DNA from 2 places in the Pantoea sp. PA1 genome. Region 1 is predicted to be linked to the other one. Evidence: predicted binding sites of a transcription regulator. Region 1 holds the regulator's gene; the other holds the start of a gene.

Region 1 (15,189 bases):
GAGTCACTGCTTCTGCGTAAGATGAACTCATAGCTTTTCCACCACCTGTCCAATCTGAACCTGAACAAAGAATAGCCAATTCGTCAGGCATTGAGAAACGTCACGGAGGATTCCGCAAACCGATTATCTGTAAGATACAGAGGACTGGAACAGGCTGAAGCAGGGCCGGTAAGAGGGAATAACGCGTGCGAATACCGTCCCGGCAACAGCGTGCCAATCAGATTATTACGTTATTATATTGTTGATTTATTACAGATTTGTTGACCCGGATGAGTATATTCTCACGCGGGTCAATATTCAATGACTTATTGTTAGGGCGCTAACTAAAAGGTTAGCGTCTTAATGATTATCCTGGCAGGCAGGTTGCGCAGTGGCAACAACAGTTTGTGCGCTTGCGGCGCGTTGCATGACGTACCCGATCAGGGCGAGCAGAATCGTCACTGTCATAATCAGCGTGGTGGTCAGCAGTGCCTGAGTTAATCCCGCCGACACCGCCAGGCTGGCGAGGAAGCAGAGGCCTAACTGCAGCGTATTCTGCAACGCGGCGGCTTTGCCGGTAGCGTGCGGGAAGGGCATCAGCGCACTGGAGACCACAATCGGATAGATCGCTCCGTTAGCCAGCGCCATTCCGCAGAACGGCACCATGAGGCTGAGCAGCGTTCCCTGACCCGAAAGCGCGACCGCAAACAGTGCCAGAATGCTCAGGCTGTAGACCCCCAGCAGCCAGGGCAGCAGCTGTGCGCCGTTAAAGCGGTTGAGCAGGGCGCGACAGCCGAAGCCACCGATTAAAAAGGCGAGCGTCTGTGGCAGATAGCTCAGGCCAATGTCGGCGGGGGAAAGGCCCAGGCCCGCCAGAATAAAGGGTGAGCCGGTCAGCCAGGCAAAAAAGCTGGCGGAGCAGGCGGAGTAGATCAGTACGTTACCGCTGTAGACGCGGGATTTAAGCAGCGTGAAGAAGCCCGGCTGTGCCCCTTTCTCCTGCGGAGCGGGTTTCACCGTGGGCAGACGCAGCGTGACCAGAATCAGCGCCACCGCAATCAGGGTCAGCACCAGGAAAATCGAACGCCAGTGGAAATGGCCGATCAGCCATGCCCCAAGCAGCGGTGCCAGCGCCGGTGAGAGGGCCACCAGCGGCATGATCGTGGCGAACACTTTGCTGGCGCGCGCCGCCGGATAGCGGTCGATGACCAGCGCCTGCCAGCTTACGGCGGCAGCACAGACGCCTATCGCCTGAATGAAGCGCAGCGCCAGCATCAGAAAGATATCATTCACCCACAGCATACCCGCACAGCCAGCGGCGAACAGTGCCAGCCCGGCCAGCAGCACGGGTTTACGGCCGATGCGATCGGAGAGCGGGCCCCAGAAGAGCTGACCACAGGCGAAGCCGGCCAGAAACAGACTCATGCTGGCGCTGATCAGGCCGGGCGAGGTGCGGAACGTCTCCTGCATCGCGCCAAAGGCGGGCAGGTACATATCGGTGGCTAAAAAGCCCAGCATGCTGAGCAGAGCGAGGTAGGGCATAAATCCTATATTCGACAACATCAGATTCTCATTTTGCAGGGTAAACGCGGCAGAGTGTAAAAGGTGCGTTTGCGGCTGTGAAACGGTAATATTTGCCGGTTGCTGTTAAAATTTTTGAAGGCAGATTATGTGGTCAGAGTATGCACTGGAAGTGGTTGACGCGGTTGCACGCGGGGGCAGTTTCAGCGCCGCCGCGCAGGAGTTACATCGGGTGCCGTCTGCCATCAGCTATACGGTTCGCCAGCTGGAAACCTGGCTGGCGGTGCCGCTGTTTGAGCGTCAGCACCGTGAAGTGGTACTGACCCCGGCGGGGGAGCATTTTGTCAGGGAAGGGCGCAGCGTCATCAAAAAAATGCTCGCAACCCGGCAGCAGTGTCAGCAGCTGGCTAACGGCTGGCGCGGACAGCTAAGCATTGCCGTTGATCGCATCGCCAAACCGCAGCGTACCCGGCAGCTGGTTAACGATTTTTATCGCCACTTTCCGGACATGGAGCTGCACATCAGTTATGAGGTCTTCAACGGGGTCTGGGATGCCCTGGCCGATGGCCGGGTCGATGTCGCGATTGGCGCGACCCAGGCGATACCGGTTGGCGGACGGTTTGCGTTCCGGGATATGGGGAAGCTCAACTGGCGCTGCGTGGTGGCACCCGACCATCCTCTGACGCAGGCGACCCGGATTGATGATGACACGCTGCGTCACTGGCCGTCGCTGGTGCTGGAGGATACGTCACGGGCGCTGCCGCGGCGCATGACGTGGACGCTGGACAATCAGCGCAGGCTGGTGGTGCCGGAATGGCAAACCGGGCTGGAGTGTGTGCAGGCGGGATTGTGCGTGGCGATGGTGCCGGGCCATCTGGCCCGGCCACTGCTCGACAGCGGCGCGCTGGTGGAACTGACGCTGCCGCAGGCGTTTCCGGACAGCCCCTGCTGTGTCAGCTGGGCAGAGGATCGCGCATCACCGGCAACAGGCTGGTTACTCAGCTATCTGGGTGATGCGCAAACGCTTAATCAGGAGTGGTTAAGCGAGGATTAACGGCGATAGTCGCGGAACGGACCATCCGCAACTGAACGGCGTTCAATCAGCGTGGGATGGACTTCAATCGTTTGTGACACTTCGCGCTTGCTGGTGATGCGATCAAGCAGCATATCCAGCGCCTTCTCACCCAGCTGAGCCTTGGGCTGATGGACGGTGGTCAGTGCAGGCGCAAAATAGCGCGCGTTGCGCACATTGTCATAACCGATCACCGAAATGTCCTGCGGAACGCGCAGACCCATCTCGTCAGCGGCGCAAATCGCCCCCATAGCCATGATGTCGCCACCGCAGAACACCGCCGTCGGGCGCTGCTTCTGCGACAGGATCTGCTGCATCGCCTGATAGCCCGACTCCGGCTCAAAGTCACCCTGCACAATCCACTCGGCGCGCGGCTGAATGCCCGCCTCTTCCAGCGCCTTAAGGAAACCGGCATGACGTCCGCCCCCGGTGTTGCGCTCCATCTGACCGGGGATGGCGCCGATGTCGCGGTGGCCGCGCTCAATCAGATAGCGTCCCGCCAGATAGCCACCCTGGAAGGCGTTATCCAGCACCGTATCGGTGAAGTCGGCACGCGACTCGCCCCAGTCCATCACCACCATCGGGATATTGCGGTTCTCTTCCAGCATCTGCAGCAGGTCGTCCGGGTATTCAGAGCACATGACCAGCAGGCCATCGACGCGCTTCTGCGCCATCATGCTGAGGTAGGCGCGCTGTTTTTGCAGATCGTTATGCGCATTCCCCAGAATCAGCGTATAGCCTTTGTCAAAACAGTGATTCTCGACCGCTTCGATAATCTCAGCGAAATAGGGCGCTTCGCTGGAGGTGGCCAGCAGCCCCAGCGTCCGGGTGTGATTCACCTTCAGGCTGCGCGCCACGGCGCTCGGCGAGTAGTGCAGTTCCTTGATCGCCTGCCAGACCGCATCGCGCGTCTCTTCAGCCACGAAGCGGGTTTTATTGATGACGTGCGAAACCGTGGTCGTGGAGACGCCAGCGCGTTTTGCCACATCTTTAATTGTTGCCATGAAAATCGGACTCCAGGACTTATCTAACTGTATGATAAGCGTAGTGTTAAACGTTTGCGTCTGCTCAGGGTATTTTCCGCAAAAATGCCGTGTTATGGCGCATTAAACCGGCGGCCGACGGAGAATAAATGCCTGAAAAAGTGCGCAAACGGAATCAGGGCTGCGCGCGTTGCGCAACAAGGGCGGGATTCTAACAAGGCTGAACGGATAAAACGAGATTTTTACCCACGGCTGTGGGAAAATAGAATAACCACAATGATTACGTGGTTAAAGAGCAACCCATGAGTACCGATCTTAAACTGGCGTTAATGACCACTGTCGGCTGCCTGCTGATGATTGTGGCCTTTAGTTTTACCGCTGTACTGCACTGATAAAAAAGCCGGGACTTCTCTCGGCTTTTTTCTGACACTGCATCAGCTCAGCGAATGGTTTTCGGCGTCATTACACGACGCGCACCTATGTAGTGACGCTGCCAGTAATCTTCCCCTAACGCACTGATCTGAATATCTTTGCCGGTACGCGGTGACTGAATAAACTTGCCGTCACCCAGGTAAACCCCGACGTGATCCGCGGTTCCGCGGCCATTAATGCGGAAGAAGACCAGATCGCCTTTTTCCAGTGACTCACGTTTGATAGGGGCAGCGTCACGCAGGTGATACATCTCGTTAGCGGTGCGCGGAATTTTAAACTTCACCAGATCTTTATAGGCGTACCAGACCAATCCGCTGCAGTCGAAGCCGGTGTGGGGGGAGGTGCCGCCCCACTGATAAGGTTTGCCCAGCTGGCCCATGAGCTTGGTCATCGCTGTTTCACGCGCTTTCTGGTAGCGCTGACGGTGAGATTTGCTCATTTTAATGGTGCCGGTCTCGCTGGCATCCGCGTTTTTCAGCAGGCGCTGGTGGCCGTAGCGTTTTTTCTCTTTGGTGCTGAGTCGGGCGGTCTTAAGCGAGGTTTTTTTGGCAGGTGTCTGTTTAGCGGTCAGTTCAACTTTTTTCTGTTTTTTCGTTTTGAGCTTCTGAACCGGGCTGAGACGGGTTTTTTTTGTCGTGGTTTTCACCACGCGACGTTTGCGGCGCTCATCCTCGCGCGCACTCTTTTTCTCTGCTTTATGCGTACTGACGTTCACCGGAGCGTGCGGAGACGCGGCGGCGATGTTGAAGAACAGTTGCGCAAAGGCCAGCATAAAAAGCGTAATGATTAAACGCATAGTCCATTAAGTAGTTAAGTTGTCAGGGCCACTACGCACCGCGACAAAGTTGAGATTAATCTGATCCAGGATCAGCGCCGAAGCCATTCTAGTCCAGTTCTTTTAAAAACTGTAATGCCTTTTATTGTTAATCTTTGCAACCCACGCGATTGTGCTGAAAATGAACATTTTCAGCGTCTTATATCAACGAAATTATTACGAATTATTAATCTGTTACCGGCTGTTAATAATCAGGAATTCACGCTGTGCCTGTCATGACTTAACCAGGATGGCGATTTCAGCAGGCAGCGATCAAAATCTCGTTTTCAGTCACGCTGCGAAGTCGCTACAATAAACAAACACGAAGTGACGAATTAAGGAAGGCAATTATGAGTACTGTAGAAAAAATTCAGCGCCAGATCGCAGAAAACCCGATCCTGCTGTACATGAAAGGTTCTCCGAAGCTGCCAAGCTGCGGCTTCTCTGCACAGGCGGTGCAGGCACTGTCAGCCTGCGGTGAGCGTTTTGCTTACGTGGATATTCTGCAGAACCCGGACATTCGTGCAGAGCTGCCAAAGTACGCCAACTGGCCAACTTTCCCGCAGCTGTGGGTAGACGGTGAACTGGTCGGTGGATGCGACATCATCGTTGAGATGTTACAGCGTGGTGAACTGCAGTCGCTGATTAAAGAGACCGCAGAAAAATTTAAAGAAGCAGAATAAAAAAAGGCCGACGCAATGTCGGCCTTTTTCGTTGTGGCATTCCTCAGACGGAGGCGCTGGTGTCTGCATCGCCTTCGGCAAAGGGCAGGGGCCAGCCACCTAACCGCTTCCAGCGATTCACCAGCTCACAGAACAGCGTTGCGGTCTGCTGCGTATCATACAGCGCCGAGTGTGCCTGACTGCTGTCAAACTCCATTCCCGCAGCGATACACGCCTTCGCCAGCACGGTCTGACCCAGCACCAGCCCACTCAGGGCTGCCGTGTCAAAGGTCGCAAAGGGGTGGAACGGGTTGCGTTTCAGGCTGGCACGTTCAGCCGCCGCAGACATAAAGTTCAGGTCAAACGTGGCGTTGTGCGCCACCATGATGGCGCGATTGCAGCCGCTGTCCTTGATCCCCTTGCGCACCATTTTAAAAATGGCGTGCAGCGCTTCATATTCACTGACGGCACCGCGCAGCGGATTAGCGGGATCGATACCGGTAAAGGCCAGCGCTTCAGGGTGCAGCAGCGAGCCGACAAAAGGTTCGACGTTAAAATGCAGCGTCTGGTCTGTCTGAATCCATCCCTCTTCATCCATTTTCAGCGTGATAGCGGCAATTTCCAGTAACGCATCGGTTTGTGCGTTGAAACCGGCGGTTTCCACGTCGATGACCACCGGATAGAAGCCACGGAAACGTTGATTGAGTGCATTAGGGGAATTCGATTCAGACATCAGGATCTCGTTGCAGGAAAAGGGCAGCGCGCATTATGGCAAAAAACGGGGCCGGGTGCAGCAGATGAAGCGCAGAGAAGGGGATTCAGCCCGCCCGGGAGGGCAGGCTGGCGGCAGGATCAGTTGCCGAGGCCTTTACCGGCATCTTTGTTTTCGATCAGCTCGATTTTGTAGCCGTCCGGATCTTCAACAAAAGCGATAATGGTGGAGCCACCCATCACCGGGCCCGCTTCACGCGTCACGTTACCGCCATTCTGACGGATACGTTCGCAGGCGGCAGCCGCGTCATCCACGCCCAGCGCGATATGACCATAGGCGTTGCCGAGATCATACTTGTCCACGCCCCAGTTATAGGTCAGTTCGATAACCGCGCCTTCGCTCTCGTCGGTGTAGCCCACAAAAGCCAGGGTATATTTATATTCGGTGTTTTCGCTCTGACGCAGCACGCGCATGCCCAGCACACGGGTGTAGAAATCAATTGAACGTTGCAGATCGCCAACGCGCAGCATGGTATGTAGTAAACGCATAACATCCTCTTTGAAGTAAAACGCCATCGCCGGATGACCCAGGCGCTAAGTATAGCGATGAAAATCGCCATTGAATAATGGCCGCCGTCATCGTCCCGGACGGCAGCCAGACAGGTTTACAGTGTCGGGTAGTCGATGTAGCCTTCCGCGCCGCCGCCATAGAAGCTTTCCGGACGCTGAGGATTCAGAGGAGCATCCTGCTGCAGACGCTCAACCAGATCCGGGTTCGCGATGTAGTCGCGACCAAACGCGACGGCATCGATCAGACCGCGACCAATCAAATCGTCCGCTTTCTCGACCGTGTAGGCACCGGCACCGATAATCGCACACGGGAACAGGTCACGTACTTTCTGACGGAAGGCATCCGTGTAAGGCTTGCCGCCGGCCCAGTCTGGTTCTGAAAGGTGCAGGTAGGCGATGTTGCGTTTCGCCAGCTCGCCGATGTACCACAGCGCCGCTTCTTCTTCATCCGGGCCGTTATCCAGATTCTGGAAGCTGCCGATCGGCGAAACGCGGATACCGATACGATCGGCTGACCAGTTTGCAATGACCGCATCCACCACTTCCAGCGCGAAACGACCGCGTTTTTCGATGCTGCCGCCATATTCGTCGGTACGCTGGTTGGAATCCGGGGCCAGGAACTGATGAATCAGGTAACCGTGTGCCGAGTGCAGCTCAAGCAGGTCAAAATCCGCTTCACGCGCATTCGCAGCCGCCTGACCGAAATCGGCCACGATCTGCTGGATCTCAGGAATCGTCAGTTCGCGTGGCTCTGAGGTCTCTTCGCGGTAGACGCTGCCATCTTCAGCACGCAGTGAGGTTCGGGTACCCGCCGCAATCGCCGACGGGGCGACCGGGGCTTTACCTTCCGGCTGAACGCTGTTGTGGGAAATACGACCGGTGTGCCACAGCTGCACGGCGGTGTGGCCGCCCGCCTGATGGACGCCTTCGTTAATGCGTTTCCACGCCGCAATCTGCGGCTGCGTATGTAAACCCGGCGCACCGGCATAGCCTTTAGCCTGGAAAGAGACCTGCGTGGCTTCGGTGATGATCAGACCGGCGCTGGCGCGCTGAAGGTAATATTCCGCCATCATCGGCGTCGGGATATCGCCTGGCTCAATGCTGCGCAGACGGGTCAGCGGTGCCATAAAGACGCGGTTTGGGACGGTAATTGCGCCAACTTTCAGCGGACGAAACAGCTGGGTACTCGCCATAATAGCTCCTGATTAGTAGACCAGTCGTCTACAAACACGTTTTTTAAAAATCAGTGGCGTTCTAGCCACTGTTCGATGGTACTCAGTGCGAGGCGCAGGTGCTGCGCCTCGCGGGAAATTTTGCTCTGCAGGCTGGCACCCAGCCAGAGCAGCGACAGCAACTCCGCCATCTGTGCAGGCGGCTGCGGCAGGTTCAGCGACTCCTGCTGCACCGCCTCAGTCAGCGTCCGCGCATAGAGCGCGGTGATTTTCGCCGCACCCTGCTGCAGGGCATCGCGCATCGGCTCAGAGAGATCGCAGACTTCCGCAGAGACTTTCACGCCCAGGCAACCCACAATGTGGCCCTGCTGAACGAACAGATCGACCGCTAAACGGAAGTGGTTGAGCAGGCGTTCGCGCGGGGTGCCATCCGTCCGGCTGAGCTGTAATTCCACATCCTGCAGGAAGCGTGCAAAATAGCGTTCCAGTAACGCCACGCCAAACGCCTCCTTGGAACGGAAGTAATAGTAGAAGGAGCCTTTCGGTACGGCCGCCTGTGACAGCAGTTCGCTTAAGCCCATTCCGGTGAACCCGCGTTGCAGACAGAGTTGCTCACCTGTCTGAAGCAGGTGCTCGCGGGTTTCGTTGCGTTGTGGCGTCTTATTCATGGCACTGAGAGTAGTAGACCAGTCGGTCGGTTGCAACGATCGGCCCACACGATGGCACAGAGTGTTCACCCATTCGCGCGACAACCCGATTATTGTGACCGGCTGAGGCTCATTTTCTGTGCAACCAGGCTACGCTGTTACTCTGACTGGTTATTCTGTGACTCCGGAGACGTAGTGGCCGAGCAGCTTGAGTTTTTCCCGGTTCCCAGCCCCTGTCGCGGCATCTGCGAGAGCGATGCGCGCGGCTACTGCCTGGGATGTTTACGCAGCCGCGATGAGCGGTTTAACTGGCTGCGCTTCAGTGATGCCCAGAAGCGCGAGGTGATTCGCCTGTGCCAGATGCGGCGTCAGCGTCTGCTGCGCCAGCAAAAGGGCGAAGAGCCACCCGCACCGCAGCAGCCGGAGTTATTCTGACGGCCTGGCGCTTTCCGTTATACTCTCTGACACGCTAATGTCAGCCAACGTGCAACAGGGAGATCGTCATGTCACAACCGCAAGCCATTGCTCTGCAGGGGCCCGATTTTTCACCGCTGGTTATGGGGTACTGGCGTCTGATGGAGTGGGGCATGTCGCCTCAGGAGCGGCTCGCATTTATTGAGCATCACCTCAGCCTCGGTATTACCACCGTTGATCACGCCGATATCTATGGTGACTATCAGTGTGAAGCGGCGTTTGGTGAGGCGCTGAAGCTGGCTCCTGGCCTGCGCGATCGGCTGCAGATTGTGACCAAATGCGGCATCGCTACCCGCGCCCGCCCGGAAAACCAGATCGGTCACTACATCACCGATAAAGAGCATATCGTCCAGAGCGCAGAAAATTCGCTGCGTCACCTGCACACCGATCGTCTCGACCTGCTGCTGATCCATCGTCCCGATCCGCTGATGGACGCGGATCAGGTCGCCGATGCCTTTATGGCTCTGCACCAGAGCGGCAAGGTACTGCACTTTGGCGTCTCCAACTTTACCCCGGCCCAGTTCTCCCTGCTGCAGTCCCGCCTGCCGTTCTCGCTGGTCACTAACCAGCTGGAGATCTCCCCTGTGCAGCAGAGCGGACTGCTGGATGGATCGCTGGATCAGTGTCAGCAACTGCGTATCCGGCCGATGGCCTGGTCCTGTCTGGGGGGCGGTCGCCTGTTTAACGATCCCCACTTCCAGCCACTGCGCGATGAACTGGAGCATGTGCGCCAGGAGATCGGGGCGAGCAGCCTGGATCAGGTGGTCTATGCCTGGATTCTGATGCTGCCGTCGCGTCCGCTGCCGATCATCGGGTCGGGCAAAACGGCGCGGGTCAGCGACGCGGCCGGTGCGCTGAGCGTGACGCTGTCACGTCAGCAGTGGTTCCGCATTCGTAAGGCCGCGCTGGGCTACGATGTGCCCTGAGCGTAAAAGTGCGTCAATTCTCAGCAGAATAGCGCAACAGCGACCAGACTTATTGCACACCCTGGTATGCAAACGGAGTCATCATGAAAATGAAAGCAGTCGCGCTATTCGCGCTGATCGCCTGTGGGTCAGCCCACGCCGCCAGTGAACAGGTGACGGTTCATCAGGTCACCGCTGAGGGCATAGGAAAATCGCTGGGCACCGTAAAGATTGATGAGACAGAGTATGGTCTGCAGTTCACCCCAGATCTGAAAGGACTGACGCCGGGCATTCATGGATTCCATGTCCATGCCAAAGGCAGCTGTGAGCCGGGCGAGTCTGAGGGCAAAGTGGTGGCCGCCGGGGCGGCCGGTGGGCATCTCGATCCGGCTAACACCGGCAAACATCTGGGGCCGTATGCGGAAGGGCATCTGGGCGACCTGCCTGCGGTCTATGTTGATGACCAGGGTAACGCAACCTATCCGGTACTGGCACCACGACTGAAGTCGCTGAGTGAGATTAAAGGCAAAGCGCTGATGGTCCATGTCGGCGGTGACAACCATGCCGACCATCCCAAACCGCTGGGTGGCGGCGGGGCACGTTACGCCTGCGGCGTTATCTGAATTTTCGGGCGGCCTATGCCAGCCGCCCGCTTTTCTCCTGCCGGTTTATTAATTGTTGTACCATCCCCTGCATTTCCCCCCTATGATATTGATTCAGGTACGAAAGCGTGATGGGGAAAGGAGCAGGAACATGAAATTCAAGGGCGCATTACTGCTGAGTCTGCTGCTGGTGGGATGCGATAAACCCAATGATACGCAACTGGTTACTGAAACCGGGCGGGAGCTTCAGCGCACCATCGATACCAGCCCGATGCGTGTCACCTGCGAAAAGATTGCCAAAGGTCGCGAATGGCTGAGCCGCAGCACGGTGCGCAGGCTGGAAGCGAAGGGGTGCGATCAGGTCTTCCGCAGCGCCACGGAAACCAATTTCACTGAAACCACGATTTATCGCCGCACCATGACCATGGTGTGCGGCGGCATTCACGGTCAGAGTTTCACCGGCAGCGAACTGACGCGCCGCTTTATCTTCTCACCGGATGAGAAAGCGCTGGTGATCGAACCGATGACCGAGATGGATAAGACCCGTTTTGAGGGGCACAAGACGCTGCAACAGCTGCAGGACGATTTTAACCGCCAGCAGCAGCAGTATTGTCAGTAGTCAGGCCGGAACCGCCTGTTTCAGCTGTGCCAGCGAACAGCGCAGGCGCCAGATAATCCCCGCCAGTTCACTGGCCTCGTTGCTGCCCTGCGCCAGCAGCGAGGCGATCGTCTCCTCCAATTCCAGCAGCATCCGATCAAGCGAGCTGTGCTGCACACCACGGCTGCTGATAATCTGCTGTAAATTCTGTAGGCTCTCATCGCGAAACCGCAGCAGCGACGCCGGACCGGCATCCCAGTCACGCAGCTGCCAGACAATATGCGAGCAGTTGAGCAGCACCACCCCCCAGCGCAGCAGCCAGACCCGCGCCTGTTCATCCCGGCTGTGACTGAGCTGGCTGATGCGATGGTAGATCTGCGATTCAAAACGACTTTCGCTGAGCCGGGGCTGTCGCCGCAGCTGATCGAGGAACGCCAGCCGCAGTGCCCGGATATGCCGTCGGCTGCGCCGGGCATCGGAGCTGGGGCGCAGGATCTGGAAAGCCAGCCAGGCGAGCAGTACCCCGCACACTTTGGCAATATTATCGTTGAAGAACGCCTGATAGTCCCAGACGGGCGGGTTAGTGACCGCGATAAACGAGCCCATAAAGACGATGAACTGTCCCCACATCCCGGCACGCTGTTTCTGCTGTAACTTAAAGAGTTGCAGCGTCACCAGCAGCGGAAACAGAACCAGTAAAAAGGGCCACAGCAGGCTGATCTGCACCATCAGGCCGAACTTCATCACAAAACTGAAGGCAAACAGCCAGAGCAGCGTTTTCAGCAGCAGCGTCACGCTGCCGCCGGGTGAGGGCGCAGAGGCGTAGAGCACACAGGCGATCGCGGTCAGAGTCAGGGCGGAAGCGCCTGAAGACCACTGCGTGTTGATCCAGAAGGCGCAGCCCAGCACGATAACGCAGAAGGTGCGCAGGGCGCTCCAGCCCGCTTCGGCACTGTCACTGTCGCGCGCCAGCGCCGGAACCGGCGGAGGCTGAAAGCGGGTATCCGCATCGGCACGATCCAGCAGCCTGATCCAGCGCAGCACGTTGAGGTACATCCAGCAGAAGTAGCGCAGCCGGTGAGAGAATGCGCGCTGCCGATAGTCCCCCGACGCCGCCGGTGTCACGCTGCGCAGGATCTGTGCCAGCCGGTATTTGTCGCAGTCCGGTTTCGCCAGCTCCGCCAGCAGCTGTTGCAGCGCCTCAAACAGCGCGGCAGGGGCGTCGGGCCAGTTCAGCAGCATGCGGCGCAGACTGGAGAGCACGCTGGTGAGGCGCAGTTGCTGGTGCAGCACGTAGTTCAGGACGTTGTTCTGGCGGCGAAAGCGATAATGACTCCAGAAAGCCTGAATGCGCAGCAGATTCATGGTCAGGATCTGGCTGATGACCGTCTCATGCGCGGTGCGGACCCCCTCACTGGCGGAAGGCTGCAGCAGCAGGACCGCATGTTCCAGCAGCCGGGCGTGCATCTGTTTCAGCGAGGTAATCAGCGTCTCACCATCGGAAGTGCTCGGCAGCACCATCATCATCAATCCGGCGCACAGGATGCCGGAGATCACTTCGCAGACGCGCGCCTGGGCGATGGTCCACAATGCGGTAATGTCCGTAATATTGACGCTGCTGAAGGCGATGATGGCGGCGGTATAACCGGCCAGGGAGAAGGCGTAGGCGACATTATTCTGATAGTGGCTGGCAATGCCGGTGCAGAGCGCCAGCCAGCCTGCGATGGCAAAGGTGAACAGCCATGGTTCATTCAGCGTGTGACCGGCAATCAGCAGGGCGGCGCTCGCCCCGACCAGACTGCCGGCGATGCGGCCAAGGCTTTTACTGATTGCCCCGCCGACCGTGGGAAAGCTGATGACGGCGGCAGAGGTCATCGCCCAGTAAGGTTCATCGAGATCCAGACCGTAGGCGATACTCAGCGCCAGACACATTGATATCGCGTTGCGCAACGCGTAGCGCCACTGTCCACCCGTCGCCTTAATCCAGGGCAGCTGATCCCAGGCCAGCCACTGCATATTCATGGCTGGATGGAGATGGTGCAGCTGGTACCGGCAATCAGCTCAGTGTGTGCCGGAAGCGGGTCGAGACGAATGCGCACCGGCACCCGCTGCGCCAGCCGTACCCAGGGCACATTGGGTTTGATATCGGGCACCAGACCGCTGTCCGTCTCAATGCTCTGGTCGTAAATGGCGCGACCTATGCTCTCCACCTGGCCCTGCAACTGTGCGCCATTGCTGTAGAGCACCACCTGTGCCGCGGCGCCCGGATGAATATGGCGCAGCTTGGTCTCTTCAAAATAGCCCATCACGTAGTAAGAGTGACTGTCCACCAGCGCAAACAGGGGCGTTCCCGCCGCGGCATAGTTGCCCGGCCGCAGCGTCAGATTGGTGATCCAGCCATCTGTCGGGGCGGTCAGCGTCGTCTGCTGCAGGTTCCAGCGTGCCCGCTCCCATTCCGCCTGCGCCGCTTTGGCACTGGCAGCCGCGGCCCCGGCGCTGAGGCGTGCCGCATCGAGATCTTCTGCAGAGATAATGTTACGCGGCAGATGAGCGCGCCGGTTAAATTCATGCTGCGCTTTCGCCAGATCCGCCTGCGCTTTGCTCAGCTGGGCGGCTGCGTTGTCGAGCGCAATCTGCCACGGCACCGGGTCGAGCGTCAGCAGCTGCTGGCCCTGATGGACAAACTGATTATCGGTGACGCTGAGCTGAGCAATCCGGCCCGACACCTGAGGCGTAATATCCACCAGCTCTGCCCGCACTTTACCGTCGCGGGTCCAGGGCGACTGCATGTAGTAGTTCCAGAGCCAGCCCCCCGCCAGCAGCGCCAGGGCGAAGACGATGAGGGTGGAAAAATATTTTACCGCGTTAAATTTCATATCGATTATCCGTGACCGATGAGCCAGAGTGCGGCGGTAACGCACAGCACAAACAGGGAGAGATCAAACAGGGTGGGATGCCAGACGTCGCCGGAGTAGATCCAGCCGCGCACCAGTGGGTGGATCAGCAGCCAGAAAAAGAAGCCAAGGAGCACCGCCTTGAATATCGGCGGAAAAAACAGTGAGGCGCCCACAACCAGATCGGTCAGCGGTTTCGCGCCTGAAAAAGCGGAGGTGAGCACGTGATAACATCCCTCGTTAACCCAAACGGCAGGGGGAGAGCGCTGCCGCGATTTCCTGGCCTGGCCCGGGATTTGTAATTTGTCCTGTAAACTCGCAGAATAGTGTAGAATCTGGCTTGATAGCTAGCAAGCTAATTATAAGGAGATGAAATGGATACGCCCCTCGGAACGGATTTATCTCGCCTGGTGCGCATCTGGCGCGCGTTGATTGATCAGCGGCTGAAGCCGCTTGAGCTGACTCAGACTCACTGGGTGACGCTGCACAATATTCATCAACTGCCGCCCGAACAGTCGCAGATCCAGTTAGCCAAGGCGATTGGCATTGAACAGCCCTCCCTGGTCCGCACGCTGGATCAGCTGGAAGAAAAAGGGTTAATTACCCGCTCGACCTGTGCCAGCGATCGTCGCGCCAAGCGCATCAAACTCACGCAGCAGGCGGAGCCTATCATTGAGCAGGTGGAGAGCGTGATTGATGAGACGCGGGACGACATTTTGTCCGGCATCAGTCGGGATGAGATCAGCCAGATGGTGACGCTTATCGCCCGGCTTGAGAAAAACATTCTCGAACTGCAGAACAAAGAGAAATAAAAAACCGACGCCCAGGCGTCGGTTTTTTTTTTGCTATCTCAGCGAGGTGAAACGGTGACCTGGCTGCCGTTAGAGGCCATCACGACACGCTGGCCAACGGAGTAGCGTGAGGCGGCCTGTTTCTGAACCACCATGATGGTGTTGCCATCATCCTTGCGGATTTCCAGCTCAACGCCATCGGTTTTATTGATTGCGCCCTGAACGCCCTGGCCCGCAACGCCGCCCAGCACCGCACCACCGGCTGTCGCCAGGCTACGACCTGCGCCGCCGCCAATCGTGTTACCCAGGAAGCCACCCAGCACGGCACCGCCGATGGCACCGATAACGTTACTCTCATCGCC
Region 2 (15,189 bases), 1.1 Mb from region 1:
GCGGCTGCAGGCGATAGATCTGCCCCCAGTCCAGGCGCGAGGCGAGATCCGGCAGCTGCAGATTCAGCTGGCGCGGTGGACGATCGCCGGTGATGAACAGCCGCGTGTTGCCGGTTTCCAGAATGCGGTTGTAGAGATCGAAGATCGCCATCTCCCACTCCGGCTCACCGGCAATGCACTCAATGTTATCGATGCAGACCAGTGACAGCTGCTCCATCCCCTCCAGCACTTCCGGTACAAACCAGGTGCGTTTGTCCAGCGGCACATATCCCACCGCTTCACTGCGAGCGGACATTTCGGCGCACGCGGCGTGCAGCAGATGACTCCGCCCGCCGCCTTCGCGTGACCAGAAGTAGAGATAGCTGCCATGTTGTTGGCTGAGAGCGCCTTTCAGCGCGGCAATCAGCGACGGGTTCTCCCCCGGCCAGAAGCTGGCGAAGGTTTCATCGTCAGGTAAATAGAGTGGCAATGACAATTGTGCCGGCGTGTTCAGAAGCACCTCAGCAAGAGAACAAGCAAAAAATCGGGGGAAGTCTACCACAGTTTTCAGAAAGAGATGAATGGGGCGTCCCTGCCCCGATCCTGTCCGTTACGATGCGATCAGGGCTCGCGGGATTCTTCGGCGTCCAGCACCACTTCTTCCGGACGCAGCAGCGAGATCACCCGGAAGATCAATGAGAGTCCGACGCCCACGATCGTCGCTAACGCCATGCCCTTCAGCTCTGCCGCGCCGATGTGCACCTTCGCGCCGCTGACGCCAATGATCAGGATCACCGAGGTCAGGATCAAGTTTTGCGCTTTGTTGTAATCGACTTTCGATTCGATCAGGACGCGGATACCCGAAGCGCCGATCACGCCATACAGCAGCAGCGACACGCCGCCCATAACCGGCACCGGGATCGCCTGGATCACCGCCGCCAGTTTGCCGACGCAGGAGAGCAGGATCGCCAGAATCGCCGCACCGCCAATTACCCAGGTACTGTAGACACGGGTAATCGCCATGACGCCGATGTTTTCGCCGTAGGTGGTGTTCGGGGTGGAGCCAAAGAAGCCGGAGATCACCGTCGATAAGCCGTTGGCGAACATTGAGCGATGCAGGCCAGGGTCGCGGATGAGATCTTTCTTCACGATGTTAGCCGTGACCACCAGATGCCCGATATGTTCGGCAATCACCACCAGCGCGGCGGGGAGAATCGTCAGCATCGCCACCCATTCAAAGCGCGGCGTATAGAAGGTCGGCAGGGCAAACCAGGGGGCACTGACCACGCCGCGCCAGTCCACGATGCCCATAAACGCGGAGAGCAGATAACCCGCCACCACGCCGACCAGGATAGGGATGATCGCCAGGAAGCCGCGGAACAGCACCGAACCAAACACCGTGACGGCCAGGGTCACCAGCGAAATCAGCACCGTTTTACTGTCGGGTGCACTGCCTTCTGCCGGCAGCAGGCCCGCCATATTGGCCGCTACGCCCGCCAGCTCCAGACCGATTACGGCGACAATCGCGCCCATCGCCGCTGGCGGAAACATCACGTCCAGCCAGCCGGTTCCCGCGCGTTTAACAATCAGCGCCACGAGGCAAAAGAGTACCCCGCAGAGGATAAATCCCCCCAGCGCCACCTCATAGCCCAGCGGCAGTAACAGCAGTACCGGCGAGATAAAGGCGAAACTGGAACCGAGATAGGCGGGGATTTTGCCCTTACAGATAAAGAGGTAGATCAGCGTGCCGACGCCGTTAAACAGCAGAACCGTCGCCGGGTTGATGTGAAACAGAATCGGCACCAGCACTGTGGCACCAAACATGGCGAACAGGTGTTGCAGGCTGAGTGGAATGGTTTGCAGTAACGGCGGTCGTTCAGTGACGCCAATGGCGCGACGAGTCATCATTTATCCCCTTATGTTATTTTCCCCACGGGTGCGCGCTTCAGGCACAGCCTCAGGCACGCGGGTCAGCCCTGCGGCAAACCCGCCCCGGTCGGAGAGCTTTTTTTTGCAAAAAAAAGCCGACTCTCTGGTCGGCTATGCGATTTATTTGGTTCCGAAAATCTTGTCCCCGGCATCGCCGAGTCCGGGAATGATGTAACCCTTCTCATTCAGTCCCTGATCCACGGACGCCGTGTAGAGCTCAACGTCAGGGTGTGCCTTCTCCAGTGCAGCGATCCCTTCCGGGGCGGCAACCAGTACCAGCACTTTAATGCTGGTGCAGCCCGCTTTTTTCAGCAGGTCGATGGTGGCGATCATTGAGCCCCCGGTCGCCAGCATCGGGTCTACCACCAGCGCCAGGCGCTCTTCGATGTTAGAAACCAGCTTCTGGAAATAGGGAACCGGCTCCAGCGTCTCTTCATCACGGTAAACCCCAACCACGCTGATACGGGCGCTGGGAACGTGCTCCAGAACCCCTTCCATCATGCCAAGACCGGCACGCAGAATCGGCACCACCGTGATCTTTTTGCCTTTGATCTGATCGATTTCAACCGGGCCGTTCCAGCCCTCAATGGTGACGCGCTCCGTTTCCAGATCGGCGGTCGCTTCGTAGGTCAGCAGGCTGCCCACTTCAGACGCCAGCTCACGAAAGCGCTTTGTACTGATATCATGCTCACGCATCAGGCCCAGTTTATGTTTGACCAGCGGGTGTCTGACTTCCACGATCTTCATTGGTGTTCTCCCGGAATGAGTTGAGCTAAAAAAAAATCGCGGGATTATACCGCCTTTTCCGCTCTGCGCCACCTGTCCTTGCGCAAAGCCGCGAGTCTGGCCGGGATAAAACAAGGATTAATGAAAATTGTCCGATGCGCAATCCCGGACTCGCAAACGTTTGCCTGCACTGTTAGAATTGCCGCGCTTTATTTTAACCACCAACCGCAACTCGCGTGGGGACCTCGCAGTGACCGACAAAACCTCTCTCAGTTACAAAGACGCCGGTGTTGATATTGATGCTGGTAATGCCCTGGTTGACCGTATTAAAGGCGTAGTGAAAAAGACGCGTCGCCCGGAAGTGATGGGTGGACTGGGCGGTTTTGGTGCGCTTTGCGCGCTGCCGCAAAAATACCGTGAACCCGTGCTGGTCTCCGGCACCGATGGCGTTGGTACCAAGCTGCGTCTGGCGATGGATCTCAAACGTCACGACGCCATTGGTGTTGACCTGGTGGCGATGTGCGTTAACGACCTGGTGGTGCAGGGTGCTGAGCCGCTCTTCTTCCTGGATTACTACGCGACCGGCAAACTGGACGTGGACACTGCCTCTGCGGTGATCACCGGCATCGCCGAAGGGTGTCTGCAGTCAGGGTGTGCGCTGGTCGGCGGTGAAACGGCCGAGATGCCAGGCATGTATCACGGCGAAGATTACGACGTGGCCGGTTTCTGCGTGGGCGTGGTGGAAAAATCAGAAATCATTGATGGCAGCAAGGTGCAGGATGGCGACGTGCTGATCGCTCTCGGCTCCAGCGGCCCGCACTCCAACGGCTATTCGCTGGTGCGCAAGATTCTGGAAGTCAGCAACACCGATCCGCTGACCGAACAGCTGGAAGGCAAACCGCTGGCTGATCATCTGCTGGAACCGACCCGCATCTACGTGAAAAATATCCTGAGCCTGATTGAACAGGTCGATGTGCATGCTATCGCACACCTGACCGGCGGCGGCTTCTGGGAAAATATTCCTCGCGTGCTGCCCGACAACACCCAGGCGGTGATTGATGAGAAGAGCTGGCAGTGGCCGGCCGTCTTCAGCTGGCTGCAGCAGGCCGGTAACGTCAGCCGTTTCGAGATGTACCGTACCTTTAACTGCGGCGTCGGGATGGTCATCGCCCTGAGCCCGGCCGACGCGGATAAAGCGATCGCGCTGATGGAAGCGGCCGGAGAGAAAGCCTGGAAGCTCGGCGTGATCAAAGCGTCAGAGGCGGAAGAGCGTGTGGTCATCAACGGATGAAAAAGCTGGTTGTACTGATCTCCGGCAACGGAAGCAATCTTCAGTCCATCCTTGACGCCTGCGCCAGCGGGCGCATTCACGGCAGCGTGGCTGCCGTGTTCAGCAACCGCGCCGCTGCCTTTGGCTTAACGCGGGCGCGTGAGGCGGGCATCCCGGCTCACGCGCTGGCCGCCAGCGATTTCACCGACCGGGACGCCTTTGATCGCCAGCTGATCGCTGAGATTGAAGCGTACTCGCCCGACCTTGTCGTCCTGGCGGGGTATATGCGTATTCTCAGCAGCGCATTCGTGGCCCATTTTCACGATCGCCTGCTGAATATTCACCCTTCCCTGCTGCCGAAATATCCGGGCCTGCATACGCACCGTCAGGCGCTGGAGAACGGTGATAGCGAGCATGGCACGTCGGTGCATTTTGTCACTGACGAGCTGGATGGCGGGCCGGTGATCCTGCAGGCAAAAGTGCCGATTTTTGCCGACGACACGGAGGCGGAGATCACGGAGCGGGTGCAGCATCAGGAGCACGCCATCTATCCGCTGGTCATCGACTGGTTTGTTGAGGGACGGCTGGCGATGCGTGACGGTAAGGCCTGGCTGGATGGCGAACCGCTGCCGCCGCAGGGCTATGCTAACGACTGATAGACGGGAAGTCACACAGACAGCTGTTAAACCTGAAGCGATGGGGACCTGTGTCCGGAGTAAAGCATAGCGGGCCATGGAGGGCCCGCGCTGAGCCCGCCATGGAGGGCGTCTTTTGCGTCTTTACGCAGGACACAAGCCCCCTGAGCCGGTGTGATATCCCGCAGAGCGCCCCTTTCCCGTTGCGGACTCAGCCGTAACGCCCCGTAATATAATCTTCGGTCCGGCGCTGTTTCGGCGCGGTGAAGATACGGTCGGTCTCATCAAACTCCACCAGCACGCCCTGATGCATAAACGCGGTGTAATCTGACACGCGAGAGGCCTGCTGCATGTTGTGCGTCACCAGCACCAGCGTAAAATGCTGCTTCAGCGTGGTCATCAGCTCTTCAATCACCAGCGTCGAGATAGGGTCCAGCGCAGAGGTCGGCTCATCCAGCAGCAGAACCTCCGGTTCAATCGCAATAGCGCGGGCAATCACCAGCCGCTGCTGCTGTCCGGTCGAGAGCGTCAGCGCATTCTGAGACAGCTGATCTTTCACCTCGCCCCAGAGCGCCGCCGCACGCAGCGCACGCTCACAGGCTTCGTTCAGCACCCGCCGGTCGCGTACCCCCTGCAGGCGCAGCCCGTAAACCACATTCTCATAGATCGACTTGGGAAACGGATTCGGCCGCTGAAACACCATCCCGACCCGACGCCGCAGCGCGGAGAGATCCTGCTCCGGTCGCAGTATCGGCAGCGAGCCCAGCAGCACCTCTCCCTCAACCCGGCAGTGATCGATCACATCATTCATGCGGTTAAAGCAGCGCAGCAGCGTCGATTTACCACAGCCTGAGGGACCAATCAGCGCGGTGATCCTGTTTTTCGGCACCTGCATCGAAATATCCTGCAGCGCCTGGCGCTCGCCATACCACAGCGACAGATGGTTAACGGTAAGCGCCATATCCGTGTCGGACGTCATAGTCATAGCCTGTTATTGAGTCATAAGGCGATAGCGTTCACGCAGACGGTGACGCAGGGCCATCGCCAGCAGATTAAGCGACAGAATAATCAGCACCAGCAGCAGCGCGGTGGCAAACACCAGCGGCCGGTCAGCTTCAATATTCGGGCTCTGAAACGCCAGATCGTAAATCTGGAAGCCCAGATGCATAAACTTGCGATCCAGATGCAGATAAGGAAACACCGCGTCTACCGGCAGCTCCGGCACCATTTTTACTACCCCCACCAGCATCAGCGGTGCGGTTTCCCCGGCCGCCCGCGCCACCGCCAGGATCAGACCGGTCAGCATCGCGGGCACCGCCATAGGCAGCACCACATTCCACAGGGTTTCCGCCTGCGTTGCGCCCAGCGCCAGCGAACCCTGTCGCAGACTGTTGGGAATACGGGACAGCCCCTCTTCGGTCGCGACAATGACCACCGGCAGCGTCAGTAACGCCAGCGTCAGTGAGGCCCACAGCAGCCCTGGCGTGCCAAACGTCGGATTGGGCAGTGCGCTGGCGAAGAAGAGCTGGTCGATCGTGCCGCCCACCAGCCAGACGAAAAAGCCCAGGCCAAAGACGCCATAGACAATCGAGGGGACGCCCGCCAGATTGACCACCGCGATCCGCACCAGCCGGGTCAGCGCATGACGTCCGGCATATTCATGCAGCCAGATTGCCGCGATCACGCCCAGCGGCATCACCACCACCGACATCAGCAGCACCATCAGCACGGTGCCGAAAATGGCCGGAAACGCGCCCGATTCACTCTCGCCCTCCGCAGGGGAGTCGCTGACGAAGCGCCACAGCTGATGCAGGAAATGCAGCATTTTGCCGCCTGCCGTCATCGCATTGGGCTTCCAGCTGTCCACAATGTCGGTCAGCGGAATCGCATGTTCGGTGCCGTGTACATCCCGCAGGATCAGCAGATCGCGCTGACTCTGCTGCTGCAGAGAGGCCAGCGTCTCACTCAGCTGATTGAAACGGCGCTGCAGGGCGGCCTGATTGGCCTGAAATTCCGACTCGGTCTGCAGATCAAAGCGTCCGGCGGCCCGTCGTGCCTCCGCCTGCTCGTCTAACTGTTCCCGCTGGCTGTTGAGACGCGCCATATCGACCCGACGGATCTGGCTGGCCTGGCGCACCAGGGTCTGCACCTGCCCGAGCCGTTGATGCAGCAGCGCATCCGGGTCTCTGGCGGTTAACTCTTCATTGTCTTCACGCAGCCCGACAAACCAGCCATAGGCCTGACCGTGGCCGCGCCGCTGCAGCACCATGACATCGGCGGGCTGAGTGATCTGCGCCGCCTGACGGCTGTAAACCACGCGGAAATCGGGCGCGTCCCACTCCCGGTTACCGGTCTTAATCAGATAACGATGAACCTTCTCCCCCTGATTGCCCTGCTCATCGGCCGGGGCGGGAAAGTGCCGCTGATGCTCCAGCGTTTCACCCAGCAGGCGCGTCTCGCCGCCCTCCGGCTGGCTGAAGCTGTAAAGGTCAACGCGCTGCGGCCAGAAGGCACGCACTCCCTGCCAGGCCAGCAAACCAATCAGCAGCGTAAAGGCGAGCAGGCAGACGGCTACCGCGCCGGCGGTTAACCACCGCCAGCGATCGTTCTGGCGCATCACCTTCATGCCTGCTCCTCCTGCTGACTGTATCGCTGACGCAGCCGCTGCCGGATCAGCTCTGCAATGGTGTTGATAACCAGCGTAAACAGCAGCAGCAGCAGAGCGCTGAGAAACAGCACCCGGTAGTGGGCACTGCCCGCCGCCGCTTCCGGCATCTCGATAGCGATATTGGCGGACAACGCGCGCAGGCCGCTGAACAGGCCCCCTTCACTTTGCGGCGTGTTACCGGTCGCCATCAGCAGAATCATGGTTTCTCCCACGGCGCGCCCCAGACCGACCATCAGCGCGGCAAAAATACCGGCAGAGGCACCGGGCAGCACCACGCGGGTCAGCGTCTGCCACGGCGTCGCGCCCAGCGCCAGCGAGCCCTGTCCCAGCGCCGCAGGGACGCTGAAGAGCGCATCTTCCGAGAGGGTAAAGATCAGCGGCACCAGCGCAAAGCCCATCGCCAGTGCGGCCACCAGCAGATTTCGCTGCTCATAATGCGGCAGCCAGTCGCCGGCATCCGGCATAAACTGAGCGGGCAGCCACAGCGTCAGCAGCGTCACTGACAGCAGCAGCGGCAGCAGAATCAGCACTTCGCGACCGGGCTGACGCCAGCGCGGCGGTAAGCGGGCGCTGAATACCCCGCACAGCAGCAGCGCGCCCGCCAGGGTGAGCGGCAGTAGCAGCACCCCCAGCAGGGCCTGACCAATGTGCGGCGCCAGCCAGAGTCCGGCAATCAGCCCGACCACCACACTCGGCAGCGCCCCCATCATCTCTATCGCCGGTTTCACCCAGCGTCGCAGGCCGGGGGCCATAAACCACGCGGTGTACATGGCGGCGGCCAGCGCCAGCGGCGTGGCAAACAGCAGTGCTAACCCGGCCGCTTTCAGCGTGCCCGTCACCATCGGCACCAGGCTGAACTTTGCCTGATAGCCGTCGCCCGCGGCGGTCGACTGCCAGACCCAGTCCGGCGCGGGATAGTTCTCATACCAGATTTTCTGCCAGAAATTACGCCACGTGACGTCGGGCCACGGGTTATCGAGCCGCAGCATCTGCCAGTGTCCTGGACGCTCAATCAGCAGGCTGTCGCCGCGGGGTGAAAACTGCGCCTGTACGATGCCAGGCGCCAGCTGACGCTCCAGTATCGGGCCGCTCTGCTTGCTGGCGAACAGCCGCAGCAGCCCCTGCCTGCTGAGTGTGGCGAACACGCGACGGTGCGGCTCCGTCACCAGAAGCGTCTCACCGTCGCTCTGCGCGAAGGTCTTTATGCGCTGCAGGCGCGGCCCCTGCTCGCCGGCCACAGCAAACCACTGTGTCACGCCGCTGCGATCCTGAATCAGCAGGCTTGCACCGCCCACCAGCAGGTGCAGGCTTTGCGGCGGCTGCGGCAGGGTGTGCGTTTCGCGTAATGAGGCCTGTGCATCACCCAACTGCCAGACGCGCAGCAGATTGCCTTCCGTGGTGTAGAGCAGATCGCCTGTCGGTGAAAGCGCCAGCAGATCGAGCTGACGCTGAGGCAGCGAGAGAATGGAAGCCTGACGATCGGTGCCAATCGTCAGCACCTGAAGCCCGGCCTGGGTGAGCGCCGCGATGCGCCATTGATCGGCATGGCGGGTTGCCAGCGCCATCTTCGTCACCGCGCCAGCGGGTATATGAAAGGGTTTGTCGCCCAGGGGAAAGCGCCACTGCTGGTCGGCTGTAGGCTGCAGCAGCGTCAGCGCTCCCTCAATATTGAGCAGCAGCGTCTGCCCGTCGGCACTCTGCACAATCGCATCCGGTGGCGGCGTCAGCGCCAGTGCCGGTTCTGCGGGCTGCCCATCCAGCGGAATAAAGCGCGCCGCGCCGCGATCGCTGATACGCCAGCCGACCTTGTCCTGATTGCCCATCGCTAATGCAGGCGCACGATCCCAGAGTTGCTGGCTGGAGGCGATTTGCAGACCCGGCGCCGTAAACAGCGGCAGTACCACTCCTATCAGCCAGCAGAACAGCAGCAGCATCAGCAGCAGGATCGCCACGCCGCAGCAGGTGACCAGCCGCCGCGTCAGGCGGTCAATGGCACGACGCTTACGATCGCTGAATTGGACAGGAATGTGGTTTACGCTCATGCGGTTCCGGCAGCAGGCTGAAATAAGCCGCTATGTTGCCCGTAGCGGGTTGATAAGACAACTCCTGGCGTTGGACAACGCTGCCATACTCTCGCCATAATGTTCAGGGACACTGGATCTTCAGTCCTGCAACCGCTAAATGGAGTGAGAATGGGTCAGGTAAAGCTTTATATTGAAAAAGAATTGAGCTGGTTATCCTTTAATGAACGGGTTTTGCAGGAAGCGGCAGATAAAAGCAATCCACTGATTGAGCGGATGCGCTTTCTGGGTATCTACTCCAACAACCTCGATGAATTCTATAAAGTGCGTTTTGCCGACCTGAAACGCCGTATTCTGATTGGTGAAGAGCAGGGTTCCGCCAGTACGCCACGTCATCTGTTTAAGAAAATTCAGCAGCGGGTGATGAAGTCCGATCAGGAGTTCGATGCCCTCTATAACGAGCTGCTGCTGGAGATGGCACGCAACCAGATCTTCCTGATCAACGAACGTCAGCTGTCGCCCAATCAGCAGGCGTGGCTGCGTCACTACTTTAAGCATGAGCTGCGTCAGCACATCTCGCCGATTCTGATCACCCATGAAACCGACCTGACCGAATTTCTTAAAGATGACTACACCTACCTGGCGGTCGAGATTATCCGGGGTGACGACATCCGCTATGCGCTGCTGGAGATCCCGTCCGACAAGGTGCCGCGCTTTATCAATCTTCCGGCGGAGCCACCACGTCGCCGTAAGCCGATGATCCTGCTCGACAACATTTTACGTTACTGCCTGGATGATATTTTCAAAGGCTTTTACGACTACGACGCGCTCAACGCCTATTCCATGAAAATGACGCGTGACGCCGAGTACGATCTGGTGACGGAGATGGAGTCGAGCCTGCTGGAGCTGATGTCCTCCAGCCTGAAGCAGCGACTGACGGCAGAGCCGGTGCGTTTCGTCTATCAGCGCGATATGCCGGAGGCGATGGTTGAACTGCTGTGCCACAAGCTCTCTATCTCTAACTTCGATTCGATTCTGCCCGGCGGTCGCTATCACAACTTTAAAGATTTCATCGGCTTTCCGAACGTCGGCAAAAACAACCTGATAAATCGTCCGCTGCCGCAGATCCGCCACATCGGCTTTGACGGCTACCGCAACGGCTTTGATGCGATCCGCGACCGCGACGTGCTGCTCTATTATCCTTATCACACCTTTGAGCATGTGCTGGAGCTGCTGCGTCAGGCGTCGTTTGACCCGAGCGTGCTGGCGATCAAAATCAATATTTACCGCGTCGCCAAACACTCGCGCATCATGGATGCGATGATCCACGCCGCCTATAACGGTAAGAAGGTCACGGTGGTGGTTGAGCTGCAGGCGCGCTTCGATGAAGAAGCCAACATCTACTGGGCTAAACGCCTGACCGAAGCCGGTGTGCATGTGATTTTCTCCGCCCCTGGCCTGAAAATCCACGCCAAGCTGTTCCTGATTTCACGCCGTGAAGGGGAAGAGATTGTGCGCTATGCCCACATCGGCACCGGCAACTTTAACGAGAAGACTGCCCGGCTCTACACGGACTACTCCCTGCTGACCGCCGATGCGCGTATCACCAACGAAGTGCGTCGGGTGTTCAACTTTATTGAGAACCCCTACCGGCCCGTAACGTTCGATCACCTGATGGTGTCTCCGCAGAACTCACGCCGGATGCTGTATGAACTGATCGACACCGAAATCGCCAATGCCCAGCAGCAGAAGCCCTCCGGCATTACTCTGAAAATAAACAATCTGGTGGACAAAGGGCTGGTTGATCGGCTTTATACAGCCTCCAGCGTAGGGGTAAAAGTCAATCTGCTGGTGCGTGGCATGTGCTCACTGATCCCGGATCTGCCGGGGATCAGCGAGAACATTCGCGTCATCAGTATTGTTGACCGCTATCTGGAACACGATCGCGTCTATATTTTTGAGAATGGCGGCGATAAGAAGGTGTTCCTCTCCTCCGCTGACTGGATGACGCGTAATATTGATTACCGTATCGAGGTGGCGGTGGCGATTCTCGATCCGCGCATCCGGCAGCGCATACTCGACATTATTGCCATTCAGTTGAGTGATACGGTGAAAGCCCGCATCGTCGACAAAGAGCTGAGTAACCATTACGTCCAGCGAGGCAATCGCCGTAAAGTGCGCTCGCAGCTGGCCATCTATGATTACATCAAGAAACTGGAACAACCTGACTAAATCCTATGCCAATTTCTCATAAAAGTACGCCTAAACCCCAGGAGTTTGCGGCGATTGACCTGGGCTCGAACAGTTTCCATATGGTGATTGCGCGGGTCGTCGACGGTGCGATGCAGGTGCTGGGTCGCCTGAAGCAGCGCGTCCATCTGGCTGACGGGCTGGATGCTCAGCACAAACTCAGCGAAGAGGCGATGGAGCGCGGCTTAGCCTGTCTGGCGCTGTTTGCCGAGCGCCTGCAGGGGTTCAGCCCGAGCAACGTGACGATTGTCGGCACCCATACGCTGCGTGAGGCGGTAAACGCCGAAACCTTCCTGCAGCGGGCGGCTGAGGTGATCCCCTACCCGATCGAGGTGATTTCAGGTCATGAAGAAGCGCGTCTGATCTTTATGGGCGTGGAGCATACGCAGCCGGAAAAAGGCCGCAAGCTGGTGATCGACATCGGCGGCGGCTCAACCGAGCTGGTGATTGGCGAGGATTTTGAACCGCAGCTGGTTGAGAGCCGCCGCATGGGCTGCGTCAGTTTCGCCCAGCTCTATTTCCCTAAGGGAGAAATCAGCCGTGAAAACTTCCGTCGTGCCCGTTTAGCGGCCGCGCAGAAGCTGGAAACGCTGGCGTGGCAGTATCGTCTGCATGGCTGGAAATATGCGCTGGGGGCGTCCGGAACCATCAAAGCCGCCTGTGAAGTGCTGCAGGCGATGGATGAGAAAGAGAAGCTGATCACCCCTGAGCGTCTCGACAAGCTCTATGACGAGGTGATGAAGCATAAATCCTTTGCGGCACTGAGCCTGCCGGGCCTCTCTGAAGAGCGCAAAAACGTCTTCGTGCCGGGACTGGCGATTCTCTGTGGCGTATTTGATGCGCTGGCGATCCGCGAGCTGCGCCTCTCTGACGGTGCACTGCGTGAAGGCGTGCTCTATGAGATGGAAGGCCGCTTCCGCCATCAGGATATTCGCAGCCGGACCGCACAGAGTCTGGCGAATCACTACGCCATCGACAGCGATCAGGCGCGACGCGTGCTTGACACCACCGAGCAGCTTTATGTGCAGTGGAGCGAGCAGAATCCTAAGCTGGCCAATCCGCAACTGGCTGCGCTGCTGAAGTGGGCGGCCATGCTGCACGAAGTGGGCCTGACCATTAACCATAGCGCGCTGCAGCGCCATTCCGCCTATATCCTGCAAAACACCAACCTGCCCGGTTTCAATCAGGATCAGCAGATGCTGCTGGCTGCGCTGGTCAGATTCCATCGCAAAGCGATTAAACTTGATGAGTTGCCGCGCGTCACGCTGTTCAAGAAAAAGCAGTTTATTCCGCTGATTTTCCTGCTGCGCCTGGGTACGCTGCTCAATAATCAGCGCCAGGCCACGACGCGCCCGGATGCGTTAAGCCTGAAGTGTGATGACGGCCACTGGACGCTGACCTTTCCTACAGGCTATTTCAGTCAGAACAACCTGGTTCAGCTCGATCTCGAACGTGAGCAGGTTTACTGGAATGACGTGACGGGATGGAAACTGATCCTTAAAGAAGAAGCCTGACCTTACGGGCGCCAGGCGCCCTTTTAACTGAACTGATGACTATGACACAACCAACCACACTGCTTTCAGGCGCAAACTACTTCGCCGAAACCTATGGCCTGACTCCGCCTCACTCTGAAGTGGTTGCGGCTCTGCCCCAGCTCACCGTCGGCAAGGCGCTGGATCTTGGCTGTGGCGTGGGCCGTAACACGCTGTTTCTGAATCAGCAGGGATTTGACGTAACGGCGTGGGATCACAATCCACAAAGTCTGGCGCGCCTGCAGGAGATTGTGACGCAGGAAAACCTCAGCGGTATCCACACCGCGCAGCATGACCTGAACACGACGCGCTTCAATGGCGGCTATGACTTTGTGCTGTCGACCGTGGTGATGATGTTTCTGCAGCCGCAGACCATTCCACAGCTGATTGCGGACATGCAGGCCTGCACGGTGAAATATGGCTTTAACCTGATTGTCGCGGCGATGAATACGGACGATATGCCCTGCCCGGCTGATTTCTCTTTTGCGTTTAAATCGGGTGAACTCAGTCACTACTATCGCAACTGGCACATCGTGAAGTACAACGAGCATCCCGGCCAGCTGCACCGTAAAGATGAAAACGGCCAGCGCATCACCTGCCGCTTTGCCACGCTGCTGGCGCAGAAAGCGAGTTACTGATCATTATCTGCTGTTTTTTTCAACAGCGATTGATTTCATCGGGCGACTGTGACTAAATATTGCAATCGCCCCGATGAGGGTCACTACAGGAACCACCCCGCGTGAACAGCGCTATTTCTCCCCGAAGACGTCAGAAAACCGGCACCATGACCCGCATCGTGTTGCTGATCAGTTTTATCATTCTCTTTAGTCGCCTGATTTTCATCCTGCCTGCTGCCTTCGAACATCATCAGCAACAGAAAGCGACGCCTGGACCGGTTACAGTGACATCAGGCGATACCCGCTAACGCACAGTCCCCTTCTGAACTGAATTTAAAACCTTATCCGACCGATCGGACGCTTTTTTGCATCCCTTTTTCAGGCGAAACGCTACACTTCGTGCTGGTGCTTTCAGACTAAAGGGATCCAATGTGTCTGCCTCTCACTCTCAACGTTTAAGTGAAACCCGTCATCGCATTCTGACGCTGCTGCTCAATGAACACGATCTGGTTGATGCCCTGCTGGAGAAATCCGGCGATCAGCCGCCTGAACAGCAACGTGAAAATGCGGCCCAGCGTGAAGCGCTGGAACAGGATATTCTTCAGCTGCATGCCGCTGACCTTGCCGATATTCTCGAAGCCCTGCCGGAAGAGGAGCGCCAGGCGCTGTGGCGGCTGGTGCCAAACGAGCGGCGCGGTCACGTGCTGGTTGAAGCGTCAGAAACGGTCTGGGCCAGCCTCACGGAGGAGATGAGCGACCGCGATATTCTGCGCGCCATCCAGCCGCTGGATATCGACGATCAGGTCTGGCTGGCGCGCTATCTGCCGCGTGACCTGACCGGACGCCTGCTGGCCACTGTGGAACCTGGCCTGCGCGCCCGGATGCTCAGCATGGTGCAGTTTGACCGCGACCGCGTCGCCAGGGTGATGGATTTCAACATCCTGACGGTGCGTGAAGATGTCACGCTGGCGACGGTGCAGCGTTTCCTGCGCAAGCGCAAAAGTATGCCGGGCGGCACCGATAAGCTCTTCATCACGAATAAAGATAATCAGCTGCTGGGTGAACTGCTGCTGACCGATATCCTGCTGAATAAGCCCAAAACGCTGGTGAGTGAAGTGATGAACGCACGCCCCACCACCTTCCAGCTTAATGACAAGGCAGAAGACGCCGCCAGCGCCTTTGAACGTTATAACCTCATCTCTGCCGCCGTTACCGATGCAAAAGGCAAACTGATTGGCCGTGTGAGCATTGAAGATATCATCGACCTGGTTAATGCCGAAAACGAAAGCAATATCCGTAAGATGGGTGGTATCAGTCAGGAAGAGGATGTCTTTGCCCCGGTGCATAAGTCAGTCCGTAAACGCTGGGCCTGGCTGGCGATCAACCTCTGTACCGCCTTTGTTGCCTCACGCGTTATCGGGCTGTTTGAAGGGACCATCTCGCAAATCGTCGCCCTCGCGACACTGATGCCAATTGTGGCCGGGATCGGGGGCAATACCGGTAACCAGACGATCACCATGATTGTGCGCGCGCTGGCGCTGCATCAGGTGGAGCCGGGTAAC

Evidence for each region. Region 1 encodes PurR, which represses purine synthesis genes. Its sites were predicted from a motif close to CANGCAAACGTTTGCNTG; they were not measured.
Region 2: a site for PurR is predicted at 2,805-2,822, ahead of purM (phosphoribosylformylglycinamidine cyclo-ligase). Genes of this name have one in related genera too.

The regions. Positions count from the first base shown of each region.
Region 1 is NZ_JBXGEE010000001.1:974,542-989,730, forward strand. Features, by position in the region: gene cfa (cyclopropane fatty acyl phospholipid synthase) at 1-31, opposite strand, end outside; gene punC (purine nucleoside transporter PunC) at 340-1,542, opposite strand; gene punR (DNA-binding transcriptional activator PunR) at 1,649-2,554, shown strand; gene purR (HTH-type transcriptional repressor PurR) at 2,551-3,576, opposite strand; gene cydH (cytochrome bd-I oxidase subunit CydH) at 3,858-3,947, shown strand; gene AC1V0D_RS04830 (C40 family peptidase) at 3,995-4,783, opposite strand; gene AC1V0D_RS04835 (Grx4 family monothiol glutaredoxin) at 5,149-5,484, shown strand; gene rnt (ribonuclease T) at 5,528-6,196, opposite strand; gene gloA (lactoylglutathione lyase) at 6,316-6,723, opposite strand; gene nemA (N-ethylmaleimide reductase) at 6,840-7,937, opposite strand; gene AC1V0D_RS04855 (TetR/AcrR family transcriptional regulator) at 7,988-8,584, opposite strand; gene AC1V0D_RS04860 (DUF1289 domain-containing protein) at 8,759-8,998, shown strand; gene AC1V0D_RS04865 (aldo/keto reductase) at 9,067-9,963, shown strand; gene sodC (superoxide dismutase family protein) at 10,047-10,565, shown strand; gene AC1V0D_RS04875 (hypothetical protein) at 10,696-11,163, shown strand; gene AC1V0D_RS04880 (FUSC family protein) at 11,164-13,164, opposite strand; gene AC1V0D_RS04885 (efflux RND transporter periplasmic adaptor subunit) at 13,161-14,018, opposite strand; gene AC1V0D_RS04890 (DUF1656 domain-containing protein) at 14,024-14,260, opposite strand; gene slyA (transcriptional regulator SlyA) at 14,411-14,848, shown strand; gene slyB (outer membrane lipoprotein SlyB) at 14,887-15,189, opposite strand, start outside.
Region 2 is NZ_JBXGEE010000001.1:2,117,403-2,132,591, forward strand. Features, by position in the region: gene hda (DnaA inactivator Hda) at 1-493, opposite strand, end outside; gene uraA (uracil permease) at 601-1,884, opposite strand; gene upp (uracil phosphoribosyltransferase) at 2,029-2,655, opposite strand; gene purM (phosphoribosylformylglycinamidine cyclo-ligase) at 2,885-3,925, shown strand; gene purN (phosphoribosylglycinamide formyltransferase) at 3,922-4,560, shown strand; gene pstB (phosphate ABC transporter ATP-binding protein PstB) at 4,751-5,518, opposite strand; gene pstA (phosphate ABC transporter permease PstA) at 5,531-7,165, opposite strand; gene AC1V0D_RS10190 (ABC transporter permease subunit) at 7,162-9,249, opposite strand; gene ppk1 (polyphosphate kinase 1) at 9,400-11,460, shown strand; gene ppx (exopolyphosphatase) at 11,466-12,992, shown strand; gene tehB (tellurite resistance methyltransferase TehB) at 13,034-13,648, shown strand; gene AC1V0D_RS10210 (YfgG family protein) at 13,750-13,935, shown strand; gene mgtE (magnesium transporter) at 14,059-15,189, shown strand, end outside.